Regions from separate parts of the Streptomyces sp. NPDC088350 genome, predicted to be linked through region 2. Evidence: riboswitches for the same ligand, from Rfam matches in the RefSeq annotation. Region 2 holds a riboswitch; the other holds the start of a gene.
What was found. A riboswitch is a leader RNA that binds a small molecule or an ion and turns the genes downstream of it on or off. The one in region 2 is predicted to bind cyclic di-AMP.
Positions count from the first base shown of each region.

Region 1: it holds a riboswitch for cyclic di-AMP, as region 2 does, so the genes downstream of both, ACIQBL_RS01110 (transglycosylase family protein) here and ACIQBL_RS28720 (NlpC/P60 family protein) in region 2, are expected to answer to the same signal.

Region 1 is NZ_JBIVNL010000001.1:237,430-243,059, reverse strand. Features, by position in the region: gene eno (phosphopyruvate hydratase) at 1-837, opposite strand, end outside; gene ACIQBL_RS01110 (transglycosylase family protein) at 1,159-1,854, opposite strand; cyclic di-AMP (ydaO/yuaA leader) riboswitch at 1,864-2,036, opposite strand; gene ACIQBL_RS01105 (transglycosylase family protein) at 2,230-3,204, opposite strand; gene ACIQBL_RS01100 (cytochrome P450) at 3,331-4,695, opposite strand; gene ACIQBL_RS01095 (alpha/beta hydrolase) at 5,140-5,630, shown strand, end outside.
Region 2 is NZ_JBIVNL010000008.1:227,125-232,754, forward strand. Features, by position in the region: gene ACIQBL_RS28710 (endonuclease/exonuclease/phosphatase family protein) at 197-1,057, shown strand; gene ACIQBL_RS28715 (hypothetical protein) at 1,059-1,523, opposite strand; gene ACIQBL_RS28720 (NlpC/P60 family protein) at 1,730-3,124, opposite strand; cyclic di-AMP (ydaO/yuaA leader) riboswitch at 3,133-3,305, opposite strand; gene ACIQBL_RS28725 (DUF1996 domain-containing protein) at 3,640-5,630, shown strand, end outside.

The DNA.
Region 1 (5,630 bases), on a different contig from region 2:
GTACGCGGAGACGAGCTCCTCGTAGTACTCGGTCATCTCGGCGGCCGAGCGGGACTTGCCCTCGAACTCGTACTTGCCGTCCTTGTAGAACTCGGACGCGGCGACGTCGAGCGCGAGCCCGATCTGCTCGCCGGGGATGTAACCGGCCTGCTTGATGGCCTCGATGATGAGGTCGAGGGCGGCGCGGTTGGACTCCAGGTTCGGGGCGAAGCCGCCCTCGTCGCCGAGGCCGGTGGACAGGCCCTTGGTCTTCAGCACCTTCTTGAGGGTGTGGTAGACCTCGGCGCCCCAGCGCAGCGCCTCGGAGAAGGACTCCGCGCCGATCGGGGCGATCATGAACTCCTGGATGTCCACGTTCGAGTCGGCGTGCGAGCCGCCGTTCAGGATGTTCATCATCGGAACGGGCAGCAGGTGCGCGTTCGGGCCGCCCAGGTAGCGGAAGAGGGGGAGGTCGGACGCCTCGGAGGCGGCGTGCGCGACGGCGAGGGAGACGCCGAGGATGGCGTTGGCGCCGAGGGAGCCCTTGTTGTCGGTGGCGTCCAGGTCGAACATCGCCTGGTCGATCAGACGCTGCTCGGTGGCGTCGTAGCCGACGAGCTCCGGGCCGATCTGCTCGATGACGGCGAGGACGGCCTTCTCGACACCCTTGCCGCCGTAGCGGTTCGGGTCACCGTCACGCAGCTCGATGGCCTCGAAGGCACCGGTGGAGGCGCCGGACGGAACGGCGGCACGACCCGTGCTGCCGTCGTCGAGGCCGACCTCGACCTCGACCGTGGGGTTGCCTCGGGAGTCCAGGATTTCCCGGGCTACGACGACGTCGATGGACGGCACGAGCATCTCCTTCTTGGGATCTGACGCGGCTACGGCAACACCGCAGCGGCTCTGCGAGACGAGCCTAACCGGCTCGGGGCGATTGGCCATCCGGTCGGCCGCCTGATGGACAGAACCGAGAGTAAATTGTTTCCGAACGGAACAAAGCGCTTCGCCAAAGAGCGCACAAAATCACCGGCGGGCACAAAAAAAGCCCCGCCCCGGTGCGTACGGGGGAACACGCACCGGAGCGGGGAGCCCGTGGGGGACGGGGGTGACCCTCACGAGGTCTCCATAGTGGACACCACGGCTGTGAGGGCGCTGTGGTTAAGCTACGAGCCGCGTATGTCACTTCAGGTGGAGCTGCTGGCCCGGGAAGATGACGTCGGCGTCGTCGATGATGTCCTTGTTCAGCTTGAACAGCTGCTGCCAGCCGCCCTTCACCTTGTGCTTCTCGGCGATGGAGCTGAGGCTGTCGCCCTTGACGACCTTGTACTCGCCGTCACCCTTCTTGACCTTCTTGCCGGTCGGGGTGGTGACGGTCTTCTTGGCGGCCGGGCGCTCGGCGGAGCGGGAGGCCGTCGTGTCCGTCGAGCGGGTGCTGGTGCTGCCACTGGAGGAGCTGCCGCTCGACGAGCTGTTGCCGCTCGAGGAGCTGCCGCCCGAGTAGGTGGCGCTGGAGAGGCCGGTGCCGCAGGTGGGCCAGGCGCCCTTGCCCTGGGCCGCGAGAACCTTCTCGGCGACGGCGATCTGCTGGGACTTGGAGGCCTGGTTCGCGGTGGAGGCGTAGGCGGTGCCGCCGTACGCGGCCCACGTCGAGGCGGAGAACTGCAGGCCGCCGTAGTAGCCGTTGCCGGTGTTGATGGACCAGTTGCCGCCGGACTCGCAGCTGGCGACCGTGTCCCACTCGGACGCGGTGGCGGCGGAGGCGCCACTGGCCGCCATGAGCGGGGCGGCGATGGCGACGCCGGTCACGCCGGCGAGCGTGGCGACGCGAGTGGCCTTGGACGGACGGCGGTGCTTGCCCTTGCTGGAAAACAGCATGGAAAATCCCAATCCCCTCACCGACGCCTACGAGGTGAGCTGTCGGGTTCGGGCCGTGTGAGTTGCCCGGCCGCACACCTCTCGGTGCGCGGCTTAACCCCAAGCCGGTTCCGGTGTCTCTCGACTCCCGGGCCCGGCGCTTACCTTGGGTCCCCCGCTCCTGCCTACGGCGCTTGACGCGACGAATGTTCCCGGAGGCCGCTGGCAGGACTCGGCGTGTGCGGCAGCCGGGGCTCGTGGTGACGAGCGGCCTTGACCGTAGACACGGAATCGGCGGAATTTCAAAGACGATCAGGGCTTCTGAGACTCATCCCACACTTTGATCAAACCGGACATTCGACGCGAAGCGTGACGTGAACTCCCGCTGCCCTCCTGCTACTTTTCGCCCGTTTCCGTACCGACGTCCAAGGTCTGACCGGCGGCGATCCGGGTCGGATCGGCGCCTATCACCTTTTTGTTCTCGGCGTAGAGCGCACGCCATCCGCCGTCGTAGCCAAGGGAGTCGGCGATGGACGCGAGGGAGTCACCGGCGCGGACCGTGTACGTCTGCGCCGTGACGCCTTCCTCGGCACCGGCTCCGCGGTGCTTGCCTGCGCTCGACCCACTCCCGAGCGCACCGGTGTCGACGAGGCTCCACTTGCCCGCCGCCTGCGCCGAGTTGTCCGATTCATCGAGTTTCGGAGATGCGGTCGCCGAGTCGTCGCTCACGGAAGGGGCGGCGGACTTGTCGGACTTGGCGGAGCTCGCGGAGTCCTTCGTCGCGGCGGGCGAGGGGCTGCTCGACGGGTCGCCGGTGGAGGAGTCGGACGTATCGGACGAAGTCGAGTCCGTGTTGCTGGAGTCGGACAGTCCGGAGGACGCCGAGGAAGGGGAGGAGTCCGTCGAGCCGGAGGAGTCCGTCGAGCCGGAGGAGTCCGTCGTGCCGGTCGACGGCGAGTCGCTCGCGACGCCCGTGTCGACGTTCGTCGAACCCGAGGTCGTGGTGAGACCGGAGAGCAGGGAGCAGGTCATCCAGGGCGAGGTGCCCCGGTCGTCGAGGATCTTCTCGGCGACGGCTATCTGCTGGGAGCGGCTGGCCAGGTCGGCGCTCGGGGCGTAGTCGAGGCCGCCGTACTTGCTCCAGTCGTCCTGGGACAGTTGCAGGCCGCCGTAGTAGCCGTTGCCACTGTTCTCGCTCCACGAGCCGCCGCTCTCGCACTGGGCCACCTTGTCCCAGGTGGTGCCGTCGGCGGCGTTCGCGGCGGCGGCGCCGAGGAGCGGGATGGCGATGGCGGAGCCGGTGACGCCGGCCGCGACGAGGAGTGCCGGAGCCTGACGGGGGCGACGGTGACGACCGTTCCCGGAGAGCATGCGGAGGCCTTTCGCGTGACGGCGGGGGGACCGCGCGGCGGGTGGTGCGGGGCGCCGCGCTGGTACGTGAACGTAGCCGCACTCGATCACTTGTCACAAGTCAATGCCACGTAGATCACGTGAAGATCACAGAGTTGAGGAAGTGTCATCTTCGGGTTTACGGGGTGGGATTGCGGGTTCAGGTTCGGGTTCACCGGGGCGGAGTGCCCGCTCGGGGGTGAACTCCACGGGCAGGGTGCGCAGTCCGCGCATGATGAGCCCGCCGCGCCAGCGCAAGTCGGCCGGGTCCGCGGCGAGTTGGAGGTCGGGGAGGCGGGTGAGGAGGGTGGCGAGCGCGGTCTGGCCCTCCAGGCGGGCGAGCGGGGCGCCGAGGCAGTAGTGGATGCCGTGGCCGTAGCCGAGGTGTTGATTGTCACGCCGTCCCAGATCGAGGACGTCGGGATCGGCGAACCGTTCCGGATCGCGGTCCGCGGCGGCCAGGACGACGAGTACGGGGTCGCCGGCCGCGATGTCCTGTCCGCCGAGGGTGAGGGGGCGGGTGGCGAAGCGCCAGGTCGCCAGCTCCACCGGGCCGTCGTAGCGCAGGAGTTCCTCGACGCCGGTTTCGAGGAGGCCGTGTTCGCCGGCGGCCAGGGACTTCTGGAGGCGGGCGCGCTGCTCGGGGTGGGTGAGGAGGGCGTAGGTGCCGTTGCCGATGAGGTTGACGGTCGTCTCGAACCCGGCGAAGAGCAGGATGAAGGCCATGGCGGCGGCCTCGTTCTCGGTGAGGTGTTCGCCGTGGTCGGAGGCGCGGATGAGGCCGGAGATGAGGTCCTCGCCGGGGAGGGGTTCCGGGCTGTCGGGGAGGGCCTCGCGCTTGCGGTGGATGAGGTCGGCGAGATAGTCGCGCATCTTCTTCACGGACCGGGCGACCCCGCCCCGCGGTCCGCCGCCGTGGCCTGCTTTTGTATGTCGCAGCATCATGCCCGCCCAGTCGCGGAAGTCGTCCTGGTCCTCGCGGGGGACGCCGAGCAGGTCGCAGATGGCGTAGATGGGGAGCGGGAAGGCGAAGTCGTGGATGAGGTCGGCGGAACCGGTCCGCGCGAAGCGGTCGATGAGGTCGTTCGTCAACTCCTGCACGCGCGGGGCGAATTCGGCCACCCGGCGGGGCGTGAACGCCTTGCTGACCAGCCGGCGCAGGCGGGTGTGGTCCGGCGGGTCGATGTTGAGCAGATGCGTCATCAACTCGGCCTTGCGTTCGCCCGGGATACCGGTCTTGCCCTTGGCGTGCGCCGGTTCGTCGTGGTGCGCGGGGTTCTTGGAGAGGCGCGGGTCGGCGAGGGCCTGCTTGGCGTCGGCGTGCCGGGTGACCAGCCAGGCCTCGACCCCGCTGGGGAGCCGCGTCCTGTGCACGGGGTCGTGCTCGCGGAGCCAGGCGTAGGCGGGGTAGGGGTCGGTGGCGAACTCCCAGGTGAAGAGTTCGGGGGCGGCGCGGGGCTCGTCGTGGTGCATGGCCCGACTTTATGCAGCGGGCGGAAGTGCTCCTCCGGTACATGGAGGGGCTCCTCCGCATCGGATGCCGTGGGCCGATTCCGCCTCGGCGATCCGGGTCACCGTGAGTGCGTGCCGGGGGTCCTGGATGCTGTCGCCGAAAATGTGACACTTCCCACCGGGAGTGTCACATTCGCGGAACTGGGCCCCGGCCGCCGGCGGATTCGCCACCCCCGTCCGTACCGGACGGGCCCCTCTACATACGTACGTCGTGCGTACGTCCCGGCGCGCGAAAACCCGTTGGCGGGCCACGGCGACCGCTGCTACTTTCCGGGAGGCCGTGCGAGAGAACGAGGAGGTGGTACCCGTGGACACAGTATCGACGTGGGTGCTCCCCTCCGGGGTCACGGCCGGGCGATAGGTCGTCCGGGAGCGCCGCTCCGAGCGCTCCCGAAAGGCATGACCATGCGCTTCACTTCCGAACAACGCCTCGACGACGGCGTCCTCGCACGCGAATTCACCCTCGGCGAGATCCCCGGCATCCTGTGGACGCCCGCATCCTCCTCCTCACCGGCGCCGCTGATCCTGCTCGGCCACCCCCCGCTCGGACTGCGCAGGATGTACCCCCGGCTGGTGGCACGGGCCCGGCAGGCCGCCGCGGAGGGTTTCGCCACGGCCACCATCGAGCTCCCCGGGAGCGGCGACCGGCCCCGCTGGGACGCCGCCGAGCAGGCCCGCGCCGCCCTTCGCCGGGCGATGGAGGCCGGCGGGCCGGTCAGCGACGAGATCGTCGACGCCCTCGTCCTGCCGCTGGTCGACAGGGCGGTCCCGGAATGGCGGGCCGCCCTGGACGCCCTCCTGTCGCTGCCCGAGATCGGCGGCCCGGTCGGGTACTCGGGGGGAGTGATCTCCATCGGAATCCGGCTCGCGCTGGTCGAGCCGCGCATCGTGGCCGT
Region 2 (5,630 bases):
GTCGGCTCGGCCACGCACGATACGTCGCGCGCGCTCCGGAGGGCGCCGGCCCGTCCGGCCGCAGAGCGTTGCGGGGCACGGCCACACCGTAGACGGACTACGTATTTCTCACGATGCCCAGGGACCTCGGCCCATGCGAAGATCACTCCTCCTGCCCGCCTACCCGCAGGGGACGATCGGATGACGACGGCACGACATGGGTGACCTCCGGGTGCGGTGCGCGACGTTCAACGTGCTGCACGGGCGGCGCATCCAGCCGGACGGCCGCCCGGCGCCCGCTCACCCCGGCGATGCTGCGGCGCCTCTCGCCGAAGCGGTCGCGGCCCTGGACGCCGACGTGGTGGCCCTCCAGGAACTCGACCGCCTCCAGGAGCGGTCGGGCGGTGTCGACCAGGCGGCGGTCGCCGCCGACGCGATGGAAGCGCGGGACTGGCGTTACGCCTCGGCGCTGCACTGCCGTTCGGTGCCGGGCCGGGGCTGGGTCCGCGACCCCACCGAGCCCGGGATGCGTGTCTACGGCCCCGAGGCCCAGCAGCCCCAAGTCCCCTCGCACGGGCTCGCGTTGCTGTCCAGACTTCCGGTCCGTGAATGGCGGGCCCTACGACTCCCGCCGGCGCCCCTCGCCCTGCCGCTGCGGGTCGCCGGGCGGGCCGCCCCGGTGCTGGCCCGGGATCAGCCCCGGGCCGCCCTGGCCGCCGTACTGGAGGGACCGCAGGGGCCGTTCACCGTCGTGGCCGTGCATCTGTCGTTCGTACCGGGCTGGAATGTCGGCCAACTGCTCGGCGTGCGCCGCTGGATCGCCGACCTGCCCCAACCCCAGGTGCTGATGGGGGACTTCAACCTGATCGGCGTGCTGCCCCGGGTCGCGCTCGACGTGACGGGGCGGCGGGGCTGGCGGGGTTCGGCGCGGCGGGCGACCTATCCCTCGCACCGCCCGCTCGTCCAGTTCGACCACATCCTGGCGACGGGGCTCGGCGAGGACGCCGTAGGGACGGCGGGTGCGCCGCGGGCGGCGATCTCGGACCACCGGCCGCTGGTGGTGGAGCTGGCGCTCTGAGTCAGTTCCACAGGGGATAGGTCACGACGTGCGCGAACCTGTCCGGCCTGCCCGCCGTGTACGTCAGGCTGATCTCGCTGTAGTGCCGCACCCGCGGATGCCTCTTCCACGGCTGCGGGGTGTCGAGCCGGACGACGACCGGGTACGAGTGGAACCTGCCCGCCGCGCAGTAGGGCTTGCAGTCGTTCACCACGTTGAAGCCCGTGGCCGTCGCGGAGTTGTCGTTCCAGTACGTCCAACGCAGCGACGTCAGGCGGCTGTTGCCGTCGCCGCAGGCGAGCATGAACTCGGCGGGGCGTACCTGGGGATGCCACAGGCAGTCGACGAGCACCGGGCCCGCGAACTGCCGATGGGCGGCGGGCACCGCGTGCACCGTCGCCGGGGCCGCGGACGACGTGCCCACGGCCGGCGCGAGCAGGGCGGCGGCACAGAGCGTGACGACTCCGACCATGGTGTGTTTGTACATGTCCGCTCCCGGCCGCCCGTTCGTACGCGTCGCTCCGCACCCGCATCGGTGGTGGTCCGTCCGCCGGGGCGCGGTCGTCGTCTCTCGTCTCGTCCGACGCTACGACCGTGCCCGGGGTTCCACCACTCGTAGGGACCAACGACACGGCCCGCCGAGAGTGTCGGGGTGTGCGCGGCCAGGGCCGGGAAAGCCCGGCCCCGAGCGGATCAGGCGGGCCGTACGGCGCCCCGGATGGCGGCCGGACCGGCGTAGAAGATCGACTCCTCGCGTATCGGCGTGCCCGGGCTCGGCGCGTGGATCATCAGGCCGTTGCCGGTGTAGAGGCCGACGTGGTCGATGCTGTCGTAGAAGAAGATCAGGTCGCCGGGGCGGATGTCCGTGAGCGGGACGAGGGCGCCCGCGCCGGACTGTTCCTGGGCGGTGCGCGGGAGCAGGACGCCCGCGGCCTTCCAGGCGGCCTGGGTGAGGCTGGAGCAGTCGTACGCGTCCGGTCCCGCCGCGCCCCACAGGCACGGCCTGCCGATCTGCGCGCGGGCGAACGCGAGCGCCATGCTGGTCTTGCTCTGTGTGCCGGCGTCCGGTGCGGCGGGGACGGCCGTGGTGGTCATCGGGGTCATCGCCGGGGCCGTGGGGAGAGGGATCTCCGGAGCCATGGTCGGAGCGACGGGAAGCGTGAACTCGGGGGCCATCGTCGGAGCGGTCGGGAGGGTGAACTCGGGGGCGACGACCGGGGCTGCCAGGGCCGCCTCGGGTGCGGTCGGCTGCCACTCCTGCTGGGGCGGGCGCCAGTCCGGCTCCGGCGTGGTGTACCAGGCGTCCTGGCCGGTCGGCTGCTGGGGCACCATGGGCATCTGCCCGGTGGACCAGGTCGTCTCGGGGGAGGACCAGGTCGTCTCCGGGGTCGGCCAGGCAGTTTCGGGGGTCGGCCAGGGTGTGTTCGCCGGGTCGGCTTCGGTGCGCGGTGCGGCGATGTACGGGAGCAGCGCCAAGTCCGACGTGAGCGGGTCGAAGACCGGCTCCGGAGCTGTCTGCGGGGCGAGTCGCCGCTGCTCGACCATGGGCGCGGGCGCCAGGTCGAGGGCGGGCACGGGCGGCAGGTCCACGACGGTCGGCTGCGGTGCCTGCTGGGCGGCGGGCAGCGCGGCGACGGGCCGGGTGGCCGACTCGGACATCTGGCTCGTGATGTCCGGGACGGAGGGCCCCGCGGTCAGCTCGGCCACGGCACGGCCGGGCGCCTCAAGAGCACGGCCGGCGCTCTCGGGCTCGGGGCGTCGCTCGGGCCGGGTTTCCGCCGGGCGTCCCTGAGTCCTGCTGGGCGGGAGGGCCGCCGGTACGGTCGGGCCCAGTTGGGCGCGGGCTTGGTCGAACCACTGCTTGGTGACCGCGTCGAGAGCGGGATCGGAAGGCCGGGACGCGGCCGGGCGGGGAGTGGCACGCTGGCGCGGGCCCCCCGACATCTTGCGCGTGGCGTTGTAGTTTCCGGTGGCCGTCTCGGCCCTGTCGTAAAGGGAGTTGATCCGCCGCTGGACTTCTTCGCGGCTGGGTCGGTCGTCCACGGTGGGGCCACTGCCTCCGGTGCGCGTGCCTCGTTCTGCCGGCATGGCAGACGTGCTCCTTCCGTATCGCGCCTACCGGGTTAGCTGTCGGGTTCGGGCGGCGATCACGGAAGGTTTGCCCTACGGCCCTTGCCCTGACGGGCGGTTGGGCCGATTCACCCCAAGTCGGTTGGGTCCCCGGCTCCGGCTGCCGCGAGCGGCGCACCGGACTCGGCGCGAGCCGCGCGGCCCGGCGCCAATCGCCGGAGTAGGTCGTACGGCCTGTCCGTCAACCTAGCCAACGTGTGTGCCTCGTGTGAAGGTTGAAGCGCGATATGTCCGATACGTATTTGTGACCTTTACCTCGTCCTGGGGATGACGAGCACTCATGGGCTGCGGAGCCGGACGCTCCATATGAGGTCGCTATGAATTTCCGGGACGGTTGAACACACCGGCGTCCGTCTCCGTATTGGGTCGGGGGATTTCCATGCCGGGACGATCCGGGCCGACCGATACGCGTAGGAGCAACTTCCGTGGCACGCAACACGCGCAGACGCCCCACAGGCGCACGACGCGCGACGATGGCAGCAGTCGCCCTGATGCTCGGCGGCGGAGGACTGGTGGCGGCGAACGTCTACGCGTCGGCGTCGGAAGGCGGTTGGGGCGGTGACTCCTCCCCACAGGCTTCTCCGGACGCGGCGTCGCGTGGCGCGACGATCGACTGCCCGGACATCGGTACCCAGTTGACGACGGTGCCCGACGGGGCGAAGACCGACGTCGACAAGGAACTCGCGCTTCTGGACCAGCAGATAACCGAGGCCTACCAGAAGCTGCGGGACTCGACGGAGGCCATACGCCAGGACGCCTCCTTCGCCGACAACGCGATCATGAATCCCTTGAAGGAGAAGCGGGCCGCGACCATCAGCCGGATCGACGACGCCATCGACCGTGTCGGGGACCGCCCGGAGGGGCTCGACGCGCTCGCCGCCTGCACCCTCATCGCCCCCACGAACGGAGACCAGAACGGCAGCGGCGGCGACCAGAGCGGCAGCGCCGCCCCGACCGGCCAGGGCCAGCAGCAGGGCGGCGGCCAGGGCCAGCAGCAGTCCACCAACGGGCCCGTCGCCTCGGACTACGCGGACATCACCTCCGTGCAGCCCAACGTGAACACCCCGCAGGAACAGGCCGACGCGTCCCGCGGCACGTTCGTCACCGCGTGCGGGGTGAACGAGAACGGTCTGTTCAACTCCGACAACGTGATCGTCGCCCCCGGAGTCACCAACGGCGCCCACCACTTCCACGACTACATCGGCAACCAGTCCAACAACGCCTTCGCCAGCGACCAGGACCTCGCCAACGCCAACACGAGCTGCGAGAACCCCGGCGACAAGTCCACCTACTACTGGCCCGTGCTGCGTCTGCAGAACGGCAAGCAGGAGCGGGACGCCAACTCGCCCGGCGGCGGCACCGAGGGCAACTCCGGTGAGATCGTCACGGCCAAGCAGGTCACGCTGACGTTCGAGGGCAACCCGCAGAGCAAGGTCGTCGCGATGCCGCGCCTCCTGCGGATCATCACCGGCGACGCGAAGGCCTTCGTCAACGGCCCGGCCAACGCCAACGCCTCCTGGAGCTGCACCGGGTTCGAGGACCGGCAGCTCAAGGACAAGTACCCGCTGTGCCCGTCGGGCAGCGACGTGGTGCGCACCTTCAAGTTCCAGAGCTGCTGGGACGGCCGCAACATCGACAGTGCCAACCACCGCACCCACGTGGCCTTCGAGGCCGCCGACGGCACCTGCCCGGACGGCTTCAAGGCCATTCCGCAGCTGGTGCAGCGCATCGTCTACGCCGTCGGCGCGCCGAGCCTCCAGGACGGCGGGAGGACGACCCCGCTGTTCGCGGTGGACTCCTTCCCCGAACAGCAGCACAAGCCCGTCACGGACCACGGCGACTTCATCAACGTCTTCGACGAGGGCCTGATGAACGACATGGTCACCTGCATCAACAGCGGCGAGAAGTGCGGCGCCGGCACGGGCAACGACCCCGGATCGGGCGGCGGTTCGGGATCGGGCGGCGGTTCGGGTGAGCCGCAGGAGTCCCCGACGGCCACAGCCACGGCTACGGCCACTGCTACCGCGACGGCCACTGCTACGGCCTCCGCGTCCGCATCCGCGTCGGACGAGCCCGGCGGGAATGGCGGAAACGCCGGGAACGGCGGCAACAACGGGACCGCCCCCGGCAACACCGGCGACCGGCCCACCGCGGAGCCCACGACAAGCGCCCCGGACACGCGGACCACCGACCCCGGGTCGCTGACCAGCGCTGTGGCGATACCCAAGGCCGACACGAAGACCGGGACGCCCAACGCGACGGAGACCCAGGGCAGTTCGGGCGACAACGCGGGCGGTCAGGTCGGCAGCGCCGTGGCGACGCCGCCCGCCTCGTCCTCGGGCGGGGAGAGCTACGCGGCCGTGGGCCCGAACCAACCGCAGGCGCAGGGCGGGTTGGCTGAGACGGGTGCGAATCTGTGGCCCGCCGCGGCCGGAGCGCTGCTTCTCGTCGCCGGGTTCGTGGT